One region of the Cellulomonas sp. URHB0016 genome, then DNA from elsewhere that is predicted to be linked to it. Evidence: riboswitches for the same ligand, from Rfam matches in the RefSeq annotation. Region 1 holds a riboswitch; the other holds the start of a gene.
The links. A riboswitch is a leader RNA that binds a small molecule or an ion and turns the genes downstream of it on or off. The one in region 1 is predicted to bind thiamine pyrophosphate.

Region 1 (9,193 bases):
CGGCACCGCGACGTCGATCGCCGTGAACGCCCGGCCCGGCGTCAGCGAGGACGAGCTCGCCGACCGGCTGGCGCCCGTGCTGCGGGCGCACGCCGTGCCGGGTGCGCCCGCTGTGGCGATCACCGGCGACGAGATGCGTGCGGAGGCGATCGAGAGCATCGAGGAGGTGCTGGGGTTCGTCACCACGTTCCTGCTGGTGTTCGCCGGGGTGTCCCTGTTCGTGGGCGCGTTCATCATTGCCAACACCTTCGCGATGTGGGTGCGACAGCGCACGCGTGAGCTCGCGCTGCTGCGCGCCGTCGGAGCGTCGCCGTCGCAGGTCTTCGCGTCGATCGTGCTGCAGGCGTCCCTGGTCGGGGTGGTCGGCGCGATCCTCGGCGTGGCCGGGGGGCTCGGCCTGGTGGTGCTGCTCCGTCGGGTGCTCGCCTCGTTCGGCATGGACCTCGCCGGGCGGGTGCCGATGGACGCCTTCACCGTCGTCGTCTCGGTGCTGCTGGGCACCCTGGTGAGCGTGGCGGCGGCTGTCGTGCCTGCGCGACGGGCGGCGCTCGTGCCGCCGGTGGACGCCCTGCGTGACGAGGTCACGCTGCCCGAGCGGTCGCTGGTACGCCGGGCGCTCGTCGGCGCGGCGTTGCTCGTGGTGGGTGCCGCGGCCGTGTCCGGCGCCCTGGTCCGACCCGAGCGGGACGGTGCGGACCGCCTGCTCGGCCTCGGGGCGTGCGCGGTCGTCGTCGGTGTGCTCGGCGTGGCACCGGTCGTCGCACGGACCGTCCTGACGGCGGTCGGCGCGCCGCTGCTGGTGTTCCGGCCGGTCGGACGGCTGGCGCGCGGCAACGTGGTCCGCAACCCGCGACGGACGGCCAACACCGCGGGTGCGCTGATGATCGGCATGGCGCTCGTCGGCGCGTCGGCGGTCATCGCGGCGACCGCCCAGGCCTCGACGCGCGCGATCGTCACCCAGGAGGCCAGCACCGACTTCATCCTGCGCGTGGCGCCCGCCGGCACCGTCCCGGCGCAGGCGGTCGCCGACGTCCGTGCGCTGCCCGACGTGCGGGCCGCCGACACGTTCGCGACGGCCGCCGTCCGGGTGGCGCAGGGCGGCGACGACTCGTTCACCGTGACCGCCGTGGACCCCGAGGCGATCGGGCGCAGCGTCCGGACCACCGAGGTGCAGGGGTCCTTCCACGACGCCCTCGCGGGTGGTGCCGTCGCCGTCCAGCGGACCACGGCGCGCGACGAGGGGTGGAAGGTCGGCGACGAGCTGACGCTCACGGGCACGGGGGAGCCGCTGTGGGTCCGGATCGGCGCAGTCATCGACTCGCCCGCTTTCGGGGTGCCGCTCGTCGCGCCGCAGGCGGTCCTCGACGAGCTCGTGCCTGCAGACCAGCAGCAGGTCACGACCGCCTTCGTCACGGCGGTCCCGGGCGCCGACCTCGAGGTGCTGCGCACGCACCTCACCGAGACCGTGCGCCCTTACGTGGTGGTCACCGTGATGGACCCCGAGCAGTTCGTCTCCGACCTTGCCGAGCAGGTGGACCAGGTGCTCGTGATCCTGTACGCGCTGCTGGGGCTGTCCGTGGTGATCGCGGTGCTCGGCATCGTGAACACGCTGGCGCTGTCGGTCATCGAGCGGACGCGCGAGATCGGCCTGCTGCGGGCCGTCGGGCTGGGCCGTGTCCAGCTCGGCTCGACCATCACCGTCGAGTCCGTCCTCACGGCGGTGTTCGGCACCGCTGTGGGACTCGTGGTCGGGGTCGCCCTCGCGTCGACGCTGCCCACGGTGTTCGCGGACCGCGGTCTTCGGACGCTGGCCGTGCCGTGGGGGAGCCTGCTGGTCATGCTCGCGCTCGCGGTCGCCGTCGGGGTGCTCGCCGCGGTCTGGCCGGCGGTCCGTGCGGCGCGCCTGCCGGTGCTGGAGGCGGTGAGCGCGGAATGAGCGACCCGTCTCGATAGGCTCCGGCCATGCACCGCACGGGGAGCACGGCGCGATGAGCGACACCGGCTACGGCGACTTCGAGTTCGAACGGCGGTTCTGGGTGGAGCGCCCGCCCTCCGAGATGCTGGAGACCGCCCCGGCCCTGATCGTCCAGTCGTACCTGCTGGCGCGGGACGGGTTCGCGGTTCGGGTCCGAGCACAGGTGTCGGCCGTGACGGAGGCCGTCGACCCGGGCGACGACGAGCTCGCTCTCCTCGAGCGGCACGTGCGTGCGGTCGACTTCTGCGCGATCACGGTCAAGGGTCCGATGGTCGAGGGGACCCGGTACGAGGCGGAGCGCGAGCTCGACCCCACGGTGGCCGTCGAGCTGATCCGCCGGGCGGAGGCGCGCGTCGCCAAGCTGCGGCACTCGGTCTGGCTCGGCGAGGACGGCTGGGTGATCGACGTGTTCGCGGGCGCGAACGCCCCGCTCGTGGTCGCCGAGGTGGAGCGCGGGAGCCCGGTGACCGACCTGGTGATCCCCGGCTTCTGCGTCACGGAGGTCACCACGGACGGCCGGTTCTCGAACGACGGGCTCGCGTGGTCGCCGTACGGTGCGTGGGCGGAGTCCTTCGCGACCGAGCTCGTCGCGACGGGACCGCGGTTCCTCGAAGGGCTCGGTCACAACCACCGCGCCGGTGAGCCGCGGCCTCCCGCCTGAGGAACAAAGTTGAACTCTCAACCATTGTGAGAGGCATGCCCACTGCACCCACCCCCGGATCGGGCCGGGCCGTTCCCCTCCGGGCGTCGCACCCGCACGACGCCCTGCCGGCCGGCACCGGCATGGACGCTGTCACGCTCCTGGTCGGCGATCTCGACCGCCAGCTGCGGTTCTACCGCGACGGGCTCGGGCTCGACGTGGTGACCGAGCAGGCGGAGCGCTTCGGCGCGAGGCGGCGGGAGGACACCGTGACCCTCGGTCGCGGCAGCACGCCGCTCGTCGTCCTGCAGCACGCGCCGGACCTGCCGCCCGCGTCCCGCAGCTCCGCCGGCCTGTTCCACACGGCGCTCCTGTTCGAAGACCGGGCCGCCCTCGCGGCCAGCCTCGCATCGGTGGCCCGACGTGAACCTGGCGCGTTCGCCGGTTCCGCGGACCACCTCGTCTCGCTCGCCTTCTACCTCACCGACCCCGAGGGCAACGGGGTCGAGCTCTACTGGGACCGTAGCCGGGCCGTCTGGGAGCATGACGCCGACGGCCGCGTGCGGATGGACTCCCTGCGGCTGGACCCGAGCGCGTTCCTGCGCGACCACCTCACCGACGCGCCCGGTGACCGGCCGGGAGCCGGTGACGCCGTCGTCGGGCACGTGCACCTGCAGGTCGGCGACGTGGACGCCGCCCGGCGCTTCTACGTCGACACGCTCGGGTTCGACGTCACCGCCCAGTGGCAGGGCGCCCTGTTCGTGTCTACCGGCGGATACCACCACCACCTGGCCATGAACACGTGGAACAGCGCCGGCGCCGGGCCGCGTGCGTCGTCCCTCGGACTGGGCGAGGTCCGGATCACCGTGCCCACGGCCGACGGTCTCGGGTCGCTCGTCGACCGGTTGCGGTTCGCGGCGGTGCCGCTGGCCGACGACGGCGTGACCGTGCGGTTCGAGGACCCGTGGCGGAACGTCGTGCGCGCCGCGGCGGACTGACGGGCCGCGGCAACCGTTCCGGGACCAGGCTCAACCCATCCAGGAGCGGTGCCCCGACCGCCGCGCCCGCGCGAGCGACCGGTCCGCCTCCCTCGCCGCGACCTCGCCGCCCGCCTGCTCGAGGGCGTGCAGCCGGCCGAACGTGAACGAGTTCTCGCCGTCGAGGTACGCCTGCACCCCGATCCGGCGGAGGGTCTCGCGCCGCACGACGGTGTCGTGCTGCGCGCCGAGCACGTCCTGCACGTCGCGGGCCCGCCGCGCGCTCCTGCGAGCCGGGCGCCCGACGACCGGGACGGCCACCTCGGCGGCGTACCGCGCCCGACGGGCCGCCTTGCGGACCTCGTGCCGAGCCTGGTCGGCCGCAGGACCGGGCGCGACCTCCGCGACCTCGGAGAGCTCCTCCGTGCGGCGGTCCAGGCGGCGCCACGCGCGTCGGGCCCGCCTCGGCACCACGTCGGCGGCCGGCCGGCCGGCCGCCGGTCCGGCCGGCGCGTCGTCCGCGAGGTGGTCGAGCTCGTCGAGCATCCGCCAGTACCTGGACGAGCCGAGCAGGTCCGCGAGCCGCTCCACACCGTCCCGACGGGCACGCGACCTGTCGTCGTCCAGCCGGCGGGCCACGGGACCGATCACGAGCTCGACGGGTTCCTGCTCGACGAGGCGCAGCAGGCCCTGCAGCTCGACGTGCGGGTCGCGCGCCGCGCCGAGCGCGTGCCCGAGCTCCGCCAGCCGGTCGCGCAGCGGCTCCGTCACGTGGCGGCCGAGCATCGGCCGGTACACCGACAGGACGGTGCGCAGGCGACGCGCGGCGACCCGCGCGTCGTGCACGGCACGGTCGTCGCCCTGGCGCGCACCCGCGTCCGCGCGCAGCAGTCGTTCGACGTGACGCGCCGCGTACGCGCGGACCACCTCGCCGGCCGTCTCGTCGCGCGGCTCCGTGCGGCGGCGGTCCGCACCGAGGTCGCGCAGGGCGCGCTCCAGCTTCGACGAGCTCCGTGCGACCGCACCGGGCACCGCGGCGAGCAGCTCGCTCACCGCGGAGAGCGCGCTCTCGTCCCCATGGACGAGCTCGACCTCCCACTCGCGCCACGTCTCGACGACCTGCCCGTCGCGGTCGGGGCGGTGGACGACCGCGTGGACGTGGTCGTCGGTCACCTCGACGACCGCTCGCCCGGTGTCGTCCAGCCATCGGTACGGCACCCGTCGCGTCCTCAGCTCGGCGACGAGCGTCGTCGGCCGGTCGCGCAGCCGGGCGCGCACCGGGTCGAGGAGGGCCTCCGGCGCGGCCGGGTCATCGAGTGGCAGGCGGTGCTCGGTCCGGGCGCGCGCCTCCCGCCCGGCGGCCGTCGTCGGGACCTTGAGGTGCCACCCCTCGTCCGACCCGCCGGTCCGCCGGCGCAGCGTGACACCCGCGCGGAGGAGGTCGAGCGCGTCGGTGTCGTAGTACTGCGCAACGAGGTCCACGGGCTCCGGCCGGTCCACCTGGGTGAGCCCGCCGACGCCGCTCAGGTCGGGTGGTGAGGCGTCCTCGGGCACCTCGAACGCCGCCTCGACCTCGCCGTAGGTCCTCATGTCCTGAGGCTGCCAGGACCGGCCGACGCACGCCTCCCGACCGTCGAGCAGGGGGAGCGCTCAGTTCCCGGCGGGCGTGGACGTCACGGAGACGACGGCGTGCGCGACGACGTGCCGCACGTGCCGACCCGCAGCGAGCCAGCCGGCGGCGACGGCACCGAGCACCTCGGCGAGGTCACCGTCGAGACGGGTGACGAAGTGCTCCGGCGACACGGTCGCGCGGGTACGGGCCACCGCCACCGCCTGCTCGATCGCACGCATGTGGTCGCCCGGGTGCCCCACCCGGCCGTCGTCGAGCGGGTAGAGCGCCCAGTGGGCGGCGGCGCGCAGGCCGGTCGCCGGGAGCTCGGGGGGCTCGACGTCGGCGAGGACGGCATGGTCGGCCAGGCCGCACGCCACCTCACCGGGGCAGCCGCGGGACAGCTGCACGTGCGCGACGACATGCCCCGCCACCCTCGCGCCGGCTGCGACGACGTGGTGCACGAACAGCAGGACGTCGCTCTCGGTGCCGCGCACCAGGGTGGACAGGTCGTCGACGGTGACCTCGAGCCCGGACCGGTCGGCGGCGGCGGCGACGTCGACCAGGCCTCCCGTCGCGGGGTGGAGGGAGAAGCGGGCGCCGACCCCGAGGTCGGTGGGCGTGAGGGCCTGCCCGGAGGCGGTGGTCGCGGTGCTCATGAGGGTGCTCCTGGTGTCGCGTGCGGACCCCCGGGGCGGACCGCACGTGTCCTTCCGGCACGTGAGTCCCGTCGCCCGGCACGCCGACGGCGCACCGGCCCGACGGCACGGCCACCGGCGTCCGGCCGGCGACCTGCGCCCTGCTCCCTACGCTGGTGCGAACCAGGTCAGGTTCCACGGGTCTGCGGGGAGGACGTGGTGTCCGGCCGCACTCTCAGCGCGCTCTCTGCGCTCCCCGGGGGCTGTGTCCCGCCGACCGTAGACCGTCGACGTCACCCGCGGATAGGGGGCTTCCGGTCCGTGGGCGGCGGACGCGCGACCTACAGTGGCGACGATGCCGACGATGCCGGACCCCCTCGTGCCCTCCGGTACCCGACGGGTACGCGGTCCGCTCCTCGTCGCCCTCGCAGCGCTGCTGGTCCTCGTCGGGTGCACGCCGGACGGCCGCGCCGCCGGCCCGTCGCCGACCCAGGCCTCGAGCGGGTCGCCGACGCCGACGCCGACACCCGTGCCGCTGACCGCGACCGTCGCTGCACCCGTACCGGCCGCGGTGGTGCTGCCCGCGGCGACCGACGAGTCGGCGGCCCTCGAGGCGTCGAGGGCGCTCTTCACGACAGCCCCCGTCGTGGTCCTCGCCGCTGCCGGGGACGCGGCCGCGCAGGTCGCCGCCGCGGCGGCCGCGACGGAGGTCGGTGCGCCCCTGCTGCTCACCGGTCCCACGGTGGCGCCCGATGCGCTCCTCGGCGAGCTCGACCGCCTCGGTACCCGGTGGGTGCTGGCAGTGGGCGCCGCGGACCTCGCCGTGCGGGCCGGTGTCACGGTGGTCCGTCCGGCGGCCGCGCCGTCGACCACCCCCGGCCCCAGCGGTGCAACCACTGCCCCCGCCGCAAGCACTGCCTCGGCCGCAAGCTCTGCCTCTGCCTCTGCCTCTGCCTCTGCCTCTGCCTCTGCCTCCGCATCCGCCTCGGCGACGCTCCCGCTCACCGAGCGCCCGCAGCCCGTGCACGGGACGGTGGCCCTCACCGGCGTGGGCCCGGTGCCGGCCGCGGCGCTCGCGACGATCGCAGCGGCCGGCGTCCCTGTCGTGGACGTCCCGGGCGGCGACCCTCGCGCGACCACGCCCGGTGTGCGGGCCGTGGCCGAGCACCGTCCGGAGCACGTGGTCGCGCTGGGTGCCGCGTTCGGCGACCCCGCGCTGCTGGCGTCCCGGGTGGCGACCGCTTCCACCGGCGTGCTCGCCCCGGGAGGTGGCCAGCTGATGTTCCCGCAGGTGAACGGCGTGCCGGGCAAGAAGTACGTCGCGCTGTACGGTGCCCCCGGCATACCGGCGCTCGGCGTGCTGGGGGAGCAGGACGTCCCCGCGACCGTCGCCCGTGCCCAGGCCCACGCCGACGCGTACCGACCCCTGACCGGGGACACGGTGGTCCCGGCGGTCGAGATCATCGCGACCGTCGCGTCGGCCGCCCCCGAGGCCGACGGCAGCTACTCGCGGGCGATCCCGGTCGACACGCTCCGTCCTCTGGTCGAGGCGGCCGGCGCCGCGGGCATGGCCGTCGTGCTCGACCTGCAGCCCGGCCGCATCGACTTCCTCACGCAGGCTCAGCAGTACCAGGACCTCCTGGCACTCCCGTACGTCGGCCTGGCGCTCGACCCGGAGTGGCGGCTCGCTCCCGACCAGGTGCACCTGCGGCAGATCGGCTCGGTCGGGGTGGACGAGGTCAACGCCGTCGCCGGGTGGCTCGCCGACCTGACCCGGCAGCGGGGCCTCCCGCAGAAGATGTTCGTGGTCCACCAGTTCTCGACGCGGATGGTCGACGGGCGGGAGCGGCTCGACACCTCGCACGACGAGCTGGCGGTCGTCATCCACGTGGACGGTCAGGGCACGCAGCCCGCCAAGGCCGGCACGTGGGCGCACCTGCGTGAGGGCGCGCCACCGGTGCACTGGGGCTGGAAGAACTTCTACGACGAGGACCAGCCGATGCTCGACCCGGCCGCGACGTACGCGGTGCAGCCGGTCCCGGACCTGGTGACGTACCAATGACCTCGACGTCGTTGCCGCCGGCAGTGACCTGCGCCAGGGGAAGGCGCCCCCTAGGCTCCTGCGCATGACTCCTCCCGTCCGCGTCGGCGTCCAGATCCAGCCGCAGCATGCCGACTACGCACAGATCCGTGACGCCGTCCGCCGGTCCGAGGACCTCGGCGTGGACGTGGTCTTCAACTGGGACCACTTCTTCCCGCTGAGCGGTGACCCCGACGGCCTGCACTTCGAGTGCTGGACGATGCTCGGCGCCTGGGCGGAGCAGACCAGCCGCGTCGAGATCGGGGCGCTCGTCACGTGCAACTCGTACCGCAACCCGGAGCTGCTGGCGGACATGGCCCGGACGGTCGACCACATCAGCGGCGGCCGGCTGATCCTCGGCATCGGTGCCGGCTGGTTCGAGAAGGACTACGACCAGTTCGGCTACGAGTTCGGCACACCGGGCGGCCGCATCGCCGACCTGGCGGCGGCTCTGCCCCGCATCAAGTCACGGTGGGCGGCGTCCAACCCGGTGCCGACGCGGGACATCCCGGTGCTGGTCGGCGGGGGAGGGGAGCGCAAGACGCTCCGGGTCGTCGCCGAGCACGCCGACGTCTGGCACGGGTTCGGAGACGCCGAGACGGTGCGGCGCAAGAGCGCGATCCTCGACGAGCACGGCGCGGCCGTCGGCCGGGACACGGCGTCGCTGGTCGAGCGGTCCACGGCCGTCTCGGAGCCGCCGGAGGCGGTGGCCGACGACCTGCTCGACGCGGGTGTCAGCCTGTTCACCGTGGGTCTCAGCGGACCGGACTACGACCTGTCGCTGGTGCAGCGGTGGGTCGCGTGGCGCGACGCCCGGGCCTGACCCGGCGGCCGAGAGTTCGCCCACGGGTTCGCCCCCTGCGGAGGGCCTCCAGCAGGATCGTGGGACGTCGGCGCGTCTAGGCTCGTAGTCCCATGGACGGACCGACGAGCACCGAGCCGGCACCGGCGGCCGGCGACCGGCGTGCCGCCCCCCGGTGGGCGCGTGTCCTGCTCGCCGTGGTGGCCGTGATGGCCGCGCTCGTGTTCGGTGTCACGACCGCGTCGGTGGACGGCAGCCTCGGCCCGCACAAGGCGCGGTACGACGTGACGACCGACGCGACCGTCACGCTCGACCTCGGACCGCTCGGCACGCTGGAGATCGACTCGCCCCTGCCGTTCACGCTCGGCCTGCGGGTGACGGTGCAGGAGATCCCGGAGTCGTTCACCCAGCTCGAGCGTCCCACCACGATCCAGGCGCTCAACGGGGACCTGCAGGGCTACGTGCAGCTGTT
Region 2 (9,193 bases), 2.0 Mb from region 1:
GGACCCCGTACATCGAGGCGGTGCTGCCCGACGGCGAGCGGGGCACCGGCGAGTCGGCGAGGCTGACGGACGTGGCGGACGGCTCCGGCCCGGACGGCCCCGCGGCGGACGGTCCTGCGGCGGACGGCTCTGCGACCGGCGGCTCTGCGGCGGACGGTCCCGCCGCCGGCGGCGAGGGGAGCGACGGATGAGCCTGCACCCCCGACGCGCCCGGTGGCGCACCCAGTGGGCGACGATCGTGTGGCTGACCGTCGTGTGGGTGTTCCTCTGGGGCGACCTGTCCGTCGGCAACGTGCTGGCCGGGCTGGTCATCGGGTTCGTCGTCACCGCCGGGCTGCGGATGACGCCGATCTGGTTCCACGGCCACCTGCGGCTGGGCCCCCTCCTGCACCTCGTCGGGCGGTTCGCGGTCGACCTGGTGCGCGCGTCGTTCGAGGTCAGCCTCATTGCGCTGCGTCTCGGGTACACGCCCCGGGGAGCCGTGATCGGCGTGCAGCTGCGCAGCCACTCCGACCTGTACCTCACGTTGACCGCCGAGCTGTGCTCGCTGGTGCCCGGCTCGCTCGTGGTCGAGGCGCACCGCCTCACGGGGATGCTCTACGTGCACGTGCTCGACGTGCGTCAGTCGCGCGGCATCGAGGCGGCCCGGCAGTCGGTGCTCGACCAGGAGGCGCGCGTGCTCCGGGCGTTCGCGTCCGACGAGGAGCTCGCGGCGGCGCATCTCGTGGCGGTGGGAGCATGAGCGTCGTCGTGCTGGTCTGCTCCGCGCTGCTCGTCCTGGGCGCGGTCCTCGCGGTCGTCCGGGCGGAGAAGGGCCCGTCGATGCTCGACCGGACCATCGCCCTCGACATCGTCGTCACCACGATGCTCGCCGGCATCGCCCTGTACGCCGCCGTGTACCGCCGGGCCGACGTGGTGCCGATCCTCGTGGTCCTCTCGCTCGTCGGGTTCGTGGGGTCGGTGACGATCGCGCGGTTCGCGTCCATCGAGCCCGAGGGGGAGGGCCGCGTGCGGACCCGTGAGGAGATCGCCGCGCAGGAGGCCGCCCGTCGGGCCGCCGAGGAGGCGTCGCTGTCGGACGCGCACGAGGCCGCGGCCGACGACGGTGCCGTGGAGGCCGACGAGCACCACGGCGGCGCAGCGCACGGGGAGGTCCGATGACGCACGGAGCCTGGGACACCGTCGCCGACGTGCTCTCGGCCGTCTGCCTGCTGGGTGGGGCGTTCCTCGCCTTCGCGGCCGGTGTGGGCGTGCTGCGGTTCCCCGACCTGCTCTCCCGCATGCACGCCGGCACCAAGCCGCAGGTGCTCGGCCTGGTCCTCGTGCTCGTCGGGCTCGCGCTGCGGCTGCGGTCCGGCGGGGCCGTGTGGGCGCTCGTGCTGGTGGTCGTGTTCCAGATGCTCACCGCGCCCGTCGCCGCCCACATGGTGGGTCGGGCAGGGTTCCGCACCGGCAAGGTGCGCGCCGACCTGCTCGTCGTCGACGAGCTGACCCGCGACCTGGACCGCGCGGGCGACGGCGACACTGCGGGGACGACCGGGTCCACGCCGGTCACCGACCGCTGACCGGTTACCCGGTCACAGGGCGCAAGTCCTCTCCACGCGATGGCGCCGTGCGACAGCGCAGCCGCGGAGCTCTTCCCGTTCTCGTCGCCGCGACCTCCGGTTTCGCGGCCGACGGCGGCGGGGCCATGACGGCGTAGGCGACGGCGACGCGCCGGCACCGCAGGGTGCGTCCGTCGCCGACCGGCGACGCGGACAGGGCACAATCCTCGCCATGGGAAGGCGACGTCGGGCCGTGCGGTCGTGAAGCTCTCCGGTTCCCGAGGCCGCGACGTCCGGTTGCGCCGACGCGGGGAGCTGGCGCCGCCCCCCGGCCGTGACGCGTTGGTCACCGTCGGAGTCGCGACGAGCGGCCCGGTCGCGATCTGGGCCTCCAGCGAAGGCGAGCAGGCCCTCCATGAGCGCGACACGCAGCCAGGCATGCCCTCCTTCCCACGAACTCGCCCGGCAGGACGACCGCCGGTCACGTTGGCCGCGTACACCGATCCCGAGTCGGGCGCGCCGACGGCGGTCGTCGAGCTCCGGTCGCTCGCAGTCGCGCATCCCTACGTCGACCGGCTCGTGGACGGCTCATTCCTGGCGGTGGGCGCACGCTGCCGCTGGACCAGGGAGACCGGACCGGAGCTCAACGCCGTCGTCGTCGACGAGCACGGCCGCACCGTCCGACGCGGGTGCCTCGGTGACGGTCTGCAGCACGTCCAGGTCGCGGCCGACGGGACCATCTGGGCCGGCTACTTCGACGAGGGCGTGTTCGGCAGCTACGGCTGGGGCGCGCCCGACGGGCCGGCGCCTCTCGGGCGCGGGGGGATCGTCGCCTGGTCGGCCGACCTCGAGAAGGTCTGGGAGCTCGATCCCAGCGAGGGCCTGGTCAGCGACTGCTACGCGCTCAACGTCACCGCGGACGACGTCCTCGCCTGCACGTACACCGACTTCCCGGTGATCCGGATCGCCGGCGGGCACGTCACCGTCCACCCCACCCGCAAGGTGGCCGGGGTGAGAGGGCTGATCGCGACCGCGGACCGCGTCGGGCTCGTCGGCAGCTACGAGGACCCCGCGCTGCTGGTCGTCGGACGCCTCGCAGGGGACCACTCCTTCGTGGAGAACGGCCGGTTCAAGCTGCGCACGCCGGACGGAACGCGGCTGCCTGCGGCACAGGTGCACTGCCGTGGATCAGAGGCCCACTTCTTCGTCGGCACCACCTGGTACAGCCTCGACCTCGGAGCGATCGAGTAGCTCGTCGGCTCCCCGCGGCTGCCAAGGAGTCGCTGGACGCGCATCCGGCCCTTGTCCGAGCAGGTGCGAGCCCGCTCGCCCGGCCCACTACGCCAGCCGGTCCAGGAACGTGAGCACCCGCTCGGTCAAGAGGCGGGTCGCGGGCTCGTCGTACGACGCGAGGCTGCTGTCGGTGAACAGGTGCTGGTCGCCGGGGTACAGGAACAGCTCGGCCTCGTCGGTCTCGGCCACCAGCGCCCGTGCCGCGTCGATGTCCCCCTCGCCGACGAAGAACGGGTCGGCGTCCATCCCGTGCACCTGCACGGGCACCCCCGCGGGCCACGGGCCGCCGAACTCCGACGTCGGCACACAGGCGTGCAGCAGCACCGCGCCGCGGGCGCCCGGCCTCGTCTGCGCGAGGAGCTGTGCCGGCATCACACCGAGCGACAGCCCGACGTAGACGAGGTCCTCAGGCAGCCCGTCGGCGGCCGCGCGACCGCGCTCCATCACGGTGTCGAACCCGACCTCGCCCGCGTAGGCGATGCCGTCGTCGAGCGTGTCGAACGTCCGGCCGTCGTACACGTCCGGCGCGTGGACGGTGTGGCCGGCGGTTCGCAGGGTGTCCGCGAGGGCCCGCACTCCCGGGGTCAGGCCCTGGGCGTGGTGGAGCAGCAGGATCTCGGCCATGTCAGGACCTCCGGTGACGTCGCGGACGCTCGGCGCAGGCCACGGCTCGGTCCTGCGGGGACGATCTTGCCGCGCGCCTCCGACACCCGCCGCCGCTCGGCCCGTGGCGTGCCAGGCGGAGAACCGCGATGAGCCCCGAAGCCCACGGAGGCGCGGACCACGGCTCGTCTACGGGCCAGACGGATCGGTGAACGTCACCGGCTTGCCGGTGGTCTCGGCGTAGGCGATCTCCCTGCGCGTCGACTCGCCGATGTACCCGCCGGGGTTGACGACAAGGACCCGGTCGGCCAGGTCGATCTTGTGCCGGTGGAGCGCGTCGAGCGCGGTCTTCTGCTCGGAGGTCACCACCTCGTCTGCTTCGCCTGGTGCGACGACGATGACTCCTGCGAAGGTCAGCTCACGGTTCGCCGCACGCAGCTGGTCCACGAACCGCGCAGAGCCGCAGAGGCAGACGATCTCAGGTCGGTCGGGCACGTGCACTCCTTCGGTCCGACGGCGTTGCTTCCCGTCGATGCTCGCGCGTTCGCTCGTCGTCCGTCCCGCTCTCGCGCGCCGACAAGGTCCGGGCTCCGGGGCGTCAGCCGGACGTCGCGAGCGTCGTCAAGACCTTTACCAGCCCGGCCGTGTCCACACCGGCGAAGAAGTCGGCGTCGGCCGCCTCGACCTGCTCGATCGCGCGTCGCGCGAGCGCCGCGCCCTCGTCCGTGACGGTGACGACCTTGGCGCGGGCGTCCGTCGGGTGGGCGTCGCGCCGCACCAGCCCTTTGGCCTCCAGCCGGACGACGACGTCGGACGTCATCTTCACGTCCGTGCCCGCCTGGGCCGCGAGCCGGACCTGGGTGGGCGGCTCGTCGGTCGAGGCGAGCCACCAGGCGCACGCGAGCAGCACGAACTGCACGTGCGTGAGCCCGAGCGGCGCCAGCGTGGCCGTCATGGTCCGCTGCCAGGCCATCGTCGCGTGCCACATGAGGAACCCGGGGCTCTGCGACGGGCCGCCGGCGAACCGGGTCACGCGTACTGCTCCGCCGCCACGAGCAGCGCGGCCATGGACTCGGGGAAGTCGCCGCTGATCTGCGGGCCGAGCACAGGGCCGGTGGCGTCGGCGCCCGGGCCGGTGATCTCGAGGCGGTGTGCGAGGCGGGTGCCTCCGTCGTCGAGCGGGGTCAGGGTGTGGCGGAACTGGAGCACCACGTCGCCGAACGCGGTCTGGTCGGCGTAGGTGGCCTCCTCGACGAGGTCGACGATCGTGGACTGGAAGGTTTCCGGGCCGCCGTCGGGCGTGACGGCGAGCGTGGAGCCGACGGCGAACGGGCCGTGCAGCTCGAACACGTCGGCGCCGGGGTAGGTCAGGACCCCGCGGTGCAGGTCGGCGAGTGCGGTCCAGACGGCCTTCGGGGACAGGGTGGTCTCGGTGGTGTGCTCGGTGCTCCACATGACGTCGCTCCTTCGGAAGGTATTTAGTCCGTGGACCGACTATAGGCGCACGGACTAAATAAGCGCAAGGGACCTTGGGCACTGACGGACCGCCCGCACCGGTGCTTGAATCGCGAGATGAAGGCGTACGCATGACCGGCGACGTCGTGGTCGTCGGCTCGGGCCCCAACGGGCTCGCGGCCGCCGTGACGCTCGCACGGGTCGGGCTCTCCGTGACGGTGCTCGAGGCCCAGCCCACCATCGGCGGCGGTGCGCGGACCCTCGACCTCGGCCTGGCCGACGGCGTCGTGCACGACGTCTGCTCCGCGGTCCACCCGATGGCGTGGGCGTCGCCGTTCTTCGGCGCGTTCGACCTCGCCGCACGCGGCGTCGAGCTGCTGACCCCGGACGTGTCGTTCGCCCACCCGCTCGCCGGCGGCCGTGCGGGCATCGCCTACCGGGACCTCGACCGCACCGTCGAGCGGCTCGGCGTGGACGGGCCCGCGTGGCGCGGCCTGCTCGGCCCGCTCGTCGCCGAGCCGGAGCACACCGTCCGGGTCGCGCTCGGCGACAAGCGGAGCATCCCGCCCGGCCTGCTGCCCACCGGGTTACGCACCGCGGCGCACTTCGGGCTGGAGCTCCTCGAGCAGGGGACGCGTGCGTGGGACCGGCGGTTCGTGGACGACGTCGCGCCCGCGCTGCTCACGGGGGTGGCGTCGCACGCCATCACGCCGATGCCGAGCCTCGCCGCCGCCGGGACGGCTCTGCTCCTCGCGAGCCTGGGGCACGCCGGGGCGGGGTGGCCGATCCCGCGCGGCGGGTCGGGCGCGATCGTCGCGGCCCTGGTCGCCGACCTGCGCGCGCACGGCGGCGAGATCGTCACCGACCACCCCGTGCGGTCGACCGCCGACCTCCCGCCCGCGCACTGCTACCTGTTCGACACCACGCCGGGCGCGGTCGTCGAGGTGTTCGGTGACCGCATCCCCGCGCGGATCCGGCGGGCCTACGGCTCGTTCCGGCACGGCAACGCCGCCGCCAAGGTCGACTTCGTGCTCTCGGGCCCGGTGCCGTGGACCGTTCCCGACGTGGGTCTGGCGGGTACCGTGCACGTCGGCGGCACCCGGGCCGAGGTCGCCGCGGCGGAGGCCGCCGTCGCCGCCGGCCGGCACGCCGAGCGGCCGACGGTGCTGCTCAGCGACCCGACCGTCGTGGACCCGGACCGCGAGCGCGGCGGCGTGCGACCGCTGTGGACCTACGCGCACGTCCCGGCGTTCTCCGACGTCGACGTGACCGAGGCGGTGACCGCCCACGTGGAGCGGTACGCGCCCGGGTTCCGGGACGTCGTCGTGGCCTCCCGCTGCGTCCCCGCCGCGCGCATGAGCCACCACGACGCCAACTACGTGGGCGGCGACATCGCCGGCGGCGCGGCCACGATCGGGCAGGTGCTCGCCCGGCCGACGGCGCGCCTCAACCCCTACGCCACCGGGCGCGACGGGGTGTACCTGTGCTCGGCGTCCACGCCGCCCGGGCCCGGGGTGCATGGGCTCTCCGGCTGGTACGCGGCCCGACGGGTGCTGCGCGAGGTGTTCTGCGACCCGACCGTGCCGGACCTGTCACCACTGCCGCGGTACCTGGTCGACGACCCGTCGATCTGACCGCTTGGTCGACGAGGCGTCGATCTGACGAGCTGCTCGACCACGCCTCGATCTGACGAACAAGGTCGACTGCCGTCGGCCTTCCGGCGGGCGGGTCCGTCTCAGTCGGTGTCGAGCCCGCGCTTGCGGTCCACCTTCGACACGTAGTTCGCCGTGCCTCGGGTGGCCAGCACGCGGGCGACGGCCACGAGGGCGCCGGTCGCCGCGGCGGCGATGACGATCTCGGTCAGGCCGTGGTCACCGTCGTCGTCGTCCGGCTTCGGCGGCTTGTGGCCGGTGGCGGCCTTCCACGACTGGTTGATCGCCTGCTGCGCCGCCCACGCCGCCCCGAGGGCGACCGCGGCGCCGACGATCTTCGCGAACATCGACTGCTGGGACTTGCTGGGCATGGCGAACCTCCAGGTGAGGGGCCTGGTCACGGCCTGCCGTCCACCGTAACCGGCGGCCGGTCAGGTCGCTGCCCGACGGTGGAACCCGGCGCCTGGACGGACGTCCGGACGCCGCAGGGACCGGGCGTAGGATCGCGGGCGAACGACAGGGGAGCGTCAGGTGGCCCGGCACATCGCCGGGAGGCCGGGACGCTGAGAGTGCGGACCACCGCAGACCCTCGAACCTGATCCGGTTGGTACCGGCGTAGGGAGTCGGGCTTCTCAGTCCCCGCGGTCGTCGTCGGCGTCCCGCGCGAGGCCGACGACGGACGCGGTGACCCCCTCCTTGATGACCAGGAGGAGCACCACACATGGCGAGCACGTCCTCGCACCCGGGCCGCACGGCCCTCGTCCTCGTCGCCGGCCTGACGACGGCGGCCGTCGCCGGCTGCTCGGCCATCGGCACCTCGTCCGGCTCGGGGTCCGACGGGCCCAGCGGCTCGGCCGGCACCGTCACGCTCGTCACGCACGACTCGTTCGGGCTGTCGGACGGCATCCTCGACGACTTCACCGCGCAGACGGGCTTGGCGGTGAAGGTGGTCCAGCCGGGCGACGCGGGCACCCTCGTCAACCAGCTCGTGCTGACCAAGGACGCGCCCCTCGGCGACCTCGTCTACGGCATCGACAACGCGTTCGCGTCCCGCGCGGTCGACGAGGGCGTCGTCGAGCCCTACACGTCGCACGCCCCGGCGGCGAAGGACGCGGCCCAGTACGCGGTCGGCGACACCGGCGCCCTCACCGCCGTGGACCTCGGTGACGTCTGCATCAACACGGACCACACCTGGTTCCGGTCGCACGGCGTCCCCGAGCCGACGACGCTCGACGACCTCACCAGGCCCGAGTACAAGGACCTGCTCGTCGTCCCGGACGCCGTGACCTCGTCGCCCGGGCTGGCGTTCCTGCTCGCGACCGTCGGGGCGTTCGGCGAGGACGGCTGGCAGGACTACTGGACGAAGCTGCGGGCCAACGGCCTGCAGGTCGCGAGCGGCTGGACCGAGGCGTACGACACCGACTTCAGCGGCGGTGGCGGCGGCGGCCCGCGGCCGATCGTGCTCTCGTATGCGTCGTCGCCGCCGGCGAGCGTGCCGGAGGGCGGCACCGAGCCCACGACGGGTGCGCTGCTCGACACGTGCTTCCGTCAGGTCGAGTACGCCGGGGTGCTGGCGGGGGCGAAGAACCCGACGGGCGCGCAGCAGCTGCTCGACTTCCTGCTCTCCGACGAGGTGCAGGACGACATCCCGGGGTCCATGTACATGTACCCGGTCAGCAGCACGGCCACGCTGCCCGACGAGTGGGCGCAGTGGGCCCCGCTGGCCCCGAAGCCGTTCACCGTGCCGCCCGACGAGATCACCGCGCACCGCGAGGCGTGGCTCGCCGACTGGTCGGAGACCGTGGTCGGCTGATGAGCACGGCGACGACGACCCGCCCCGACCTGCCGGTGACCGGCGGGCCGGGGCGGGGCGTGCGTCCGGGGGTGCGCCCGGGTGTGCCCGTGGGCACGGCCGTGTTCTGGTCCGCCGCGGTCGTCGTCCCGCTGCTGTTCCTCGGGGTGTTCTTCGCGTGGCCCGTCGTCGTGATGGTGGGCAAGGGCTTCGTCACCGACGGGCACCTGGACCTGTCGGCGTTCGCGGAGGTGTTCTCCCGGCCGCGGACGTGGCGGATCGTCGGGCTGACCCTCGCGCAGGCGTCGATCGCGACGGTCGCGTCGGTGCTGCTCGGCGTGCCGGGCGCATACGTGCTGTACCGCCGTCGGTTCCGGGGCCGGTCGGCGGTCCGGGCCCTCGTGACCGTGCCGTTCGTGCTGCCCACCGTCGTGGTGGGCGTCGCGTTCCGGTCGCTGCTGGTGCAGGGCGGACCGCTGGGGTTCCTGCACCTCGACGGCACGTTCGCCGCCATCGTCGCCGCGCTGGTGTTCTTCAACTACGCGGTCGTGGTGCGGGCCGTCGGGGGCCTGTGGGAGCGGCTCGACCCGCGGCCGGCGCAGGCCGCACGGGCGCTGGGCGCGTCACCGTGGCGCGCGTTCCGGACCGTCACCCTGCCCGCGCTGACCCCGGCGATCGCGTCCGCGGCGTCGCTGACGTTCCTGTTCTGCGCGACGGCGTTCGGCACGGTCCTCGTGCTCGGCGGGCTGCGGTTCGGCACCGTCGAGACGGAGATCTGGATCCAGACGACGCAGTTCCTCGACCTGCGTGCCGCCGCCGTGCTGTCGGTGGTGCAGCTCGTCATCGTCGCCGGG

Region 2: linked by a shared signal. The riboswitch ahead of ACVW07_RS13235 (thiamine ABC transporter substrate-binding protein) and the one ahead of ACVW07_RS04040 (YkoF family thiamine/hydroxymethylpyrimidine-binding protein) in region 1 are both predicted to bind thiamine pyrophosphate.

What each region holds. Positions count from the first base shown of each region.
Region 1 covers NZ_JBSRZU010000001.1:844,997-854,189, reverse strand. Annotated here, with positions in the region: gene ACVW07_RS04060 (ABC transporter permease) at 1-1,936, shown strand, start outside; gene ACVW07_RS04055 (hypothetical protein) at 1,989-2,636, shown strand; gene ACVW07_RS04050 (VOC family protein) at 2,672-3,613, shown strand; gene ACVW07_RS04045 (CYTH and CHAD domain-containing protein) at 3,644-5,182, opposite strand; gene ACVW07_RS04040 (YkoF family thiamine/hydroxymethylpyrimidine-binding protein) at 5,243-5,860, opposite strand; TPP riboswitch at 5,986-6,108, opposite strand; gene ACVW07_RS04035 (hypothetical protein) at 6,195-7,901, shown strand; gene ACVW07_RS04030 (LLM class F420-dependent oxidoreductase) at 7,966-8,742, shown strand; gene ACVW07_RS04025 (metallophosphoesterase family protein) at 8,835-9,193, shown strand, end outside.
Region 2 covers NZ_JBSRZU010000001.1:2,871,652-2,880,844, forward strand. Annotated here, with positions in the region: gene ACVW07_RS13180 (Na+/H+ antiporter subunit D) at 1-191, shown strand, start outside; gene ACVW07_RS13185 (Na+/H+ antiporter subunit E) at 188-742, shown strand; gene ACVW07_RS13190 (monovalent cation/H+ antiporter complex subunit F) at 739-1,161, shown strand; gene mnhG (monovalent cation/H(+) antiporter subunit G) at 1,158-1,565, shown strand; gene ACVW07_RS13200 (hypothetical protein) at 2,031-2,795, shown strand; gene ACVW07_RS13205 (dienelactone hydrolase family protein) at 2,883-3,461, opposite strand; gene ACVW07_RS13210 (hypothetical protein) at 3,630-3,935, opposite strand; gene ACVW07_RS13215 (MarR family winged helix-turn-helix transcriptional regulator) at 4,039-4,473, opposite strand; gene ACVW07_RS13220 (polyketide cyclase) at 4,470-4,895, opposite strand; gene ACVW07_RS13225 (phytoene desaturase family protein) at 5,027-6,529, shown strand; gene ACVW07_RS13230 (DUF4235 domain-containing protein) at 6,631-6,918, opposite strand; TPP riboswitch at 7,056-7,186, shown strand; gene ACVW07_RS13235 (thiamine ABC transporter substrate-binding protein) at 7,269-8,360, shown strand; gene ACVW07_RS13240 (ABC transporter permease) at 8,360-9,193, shown strand, end outside.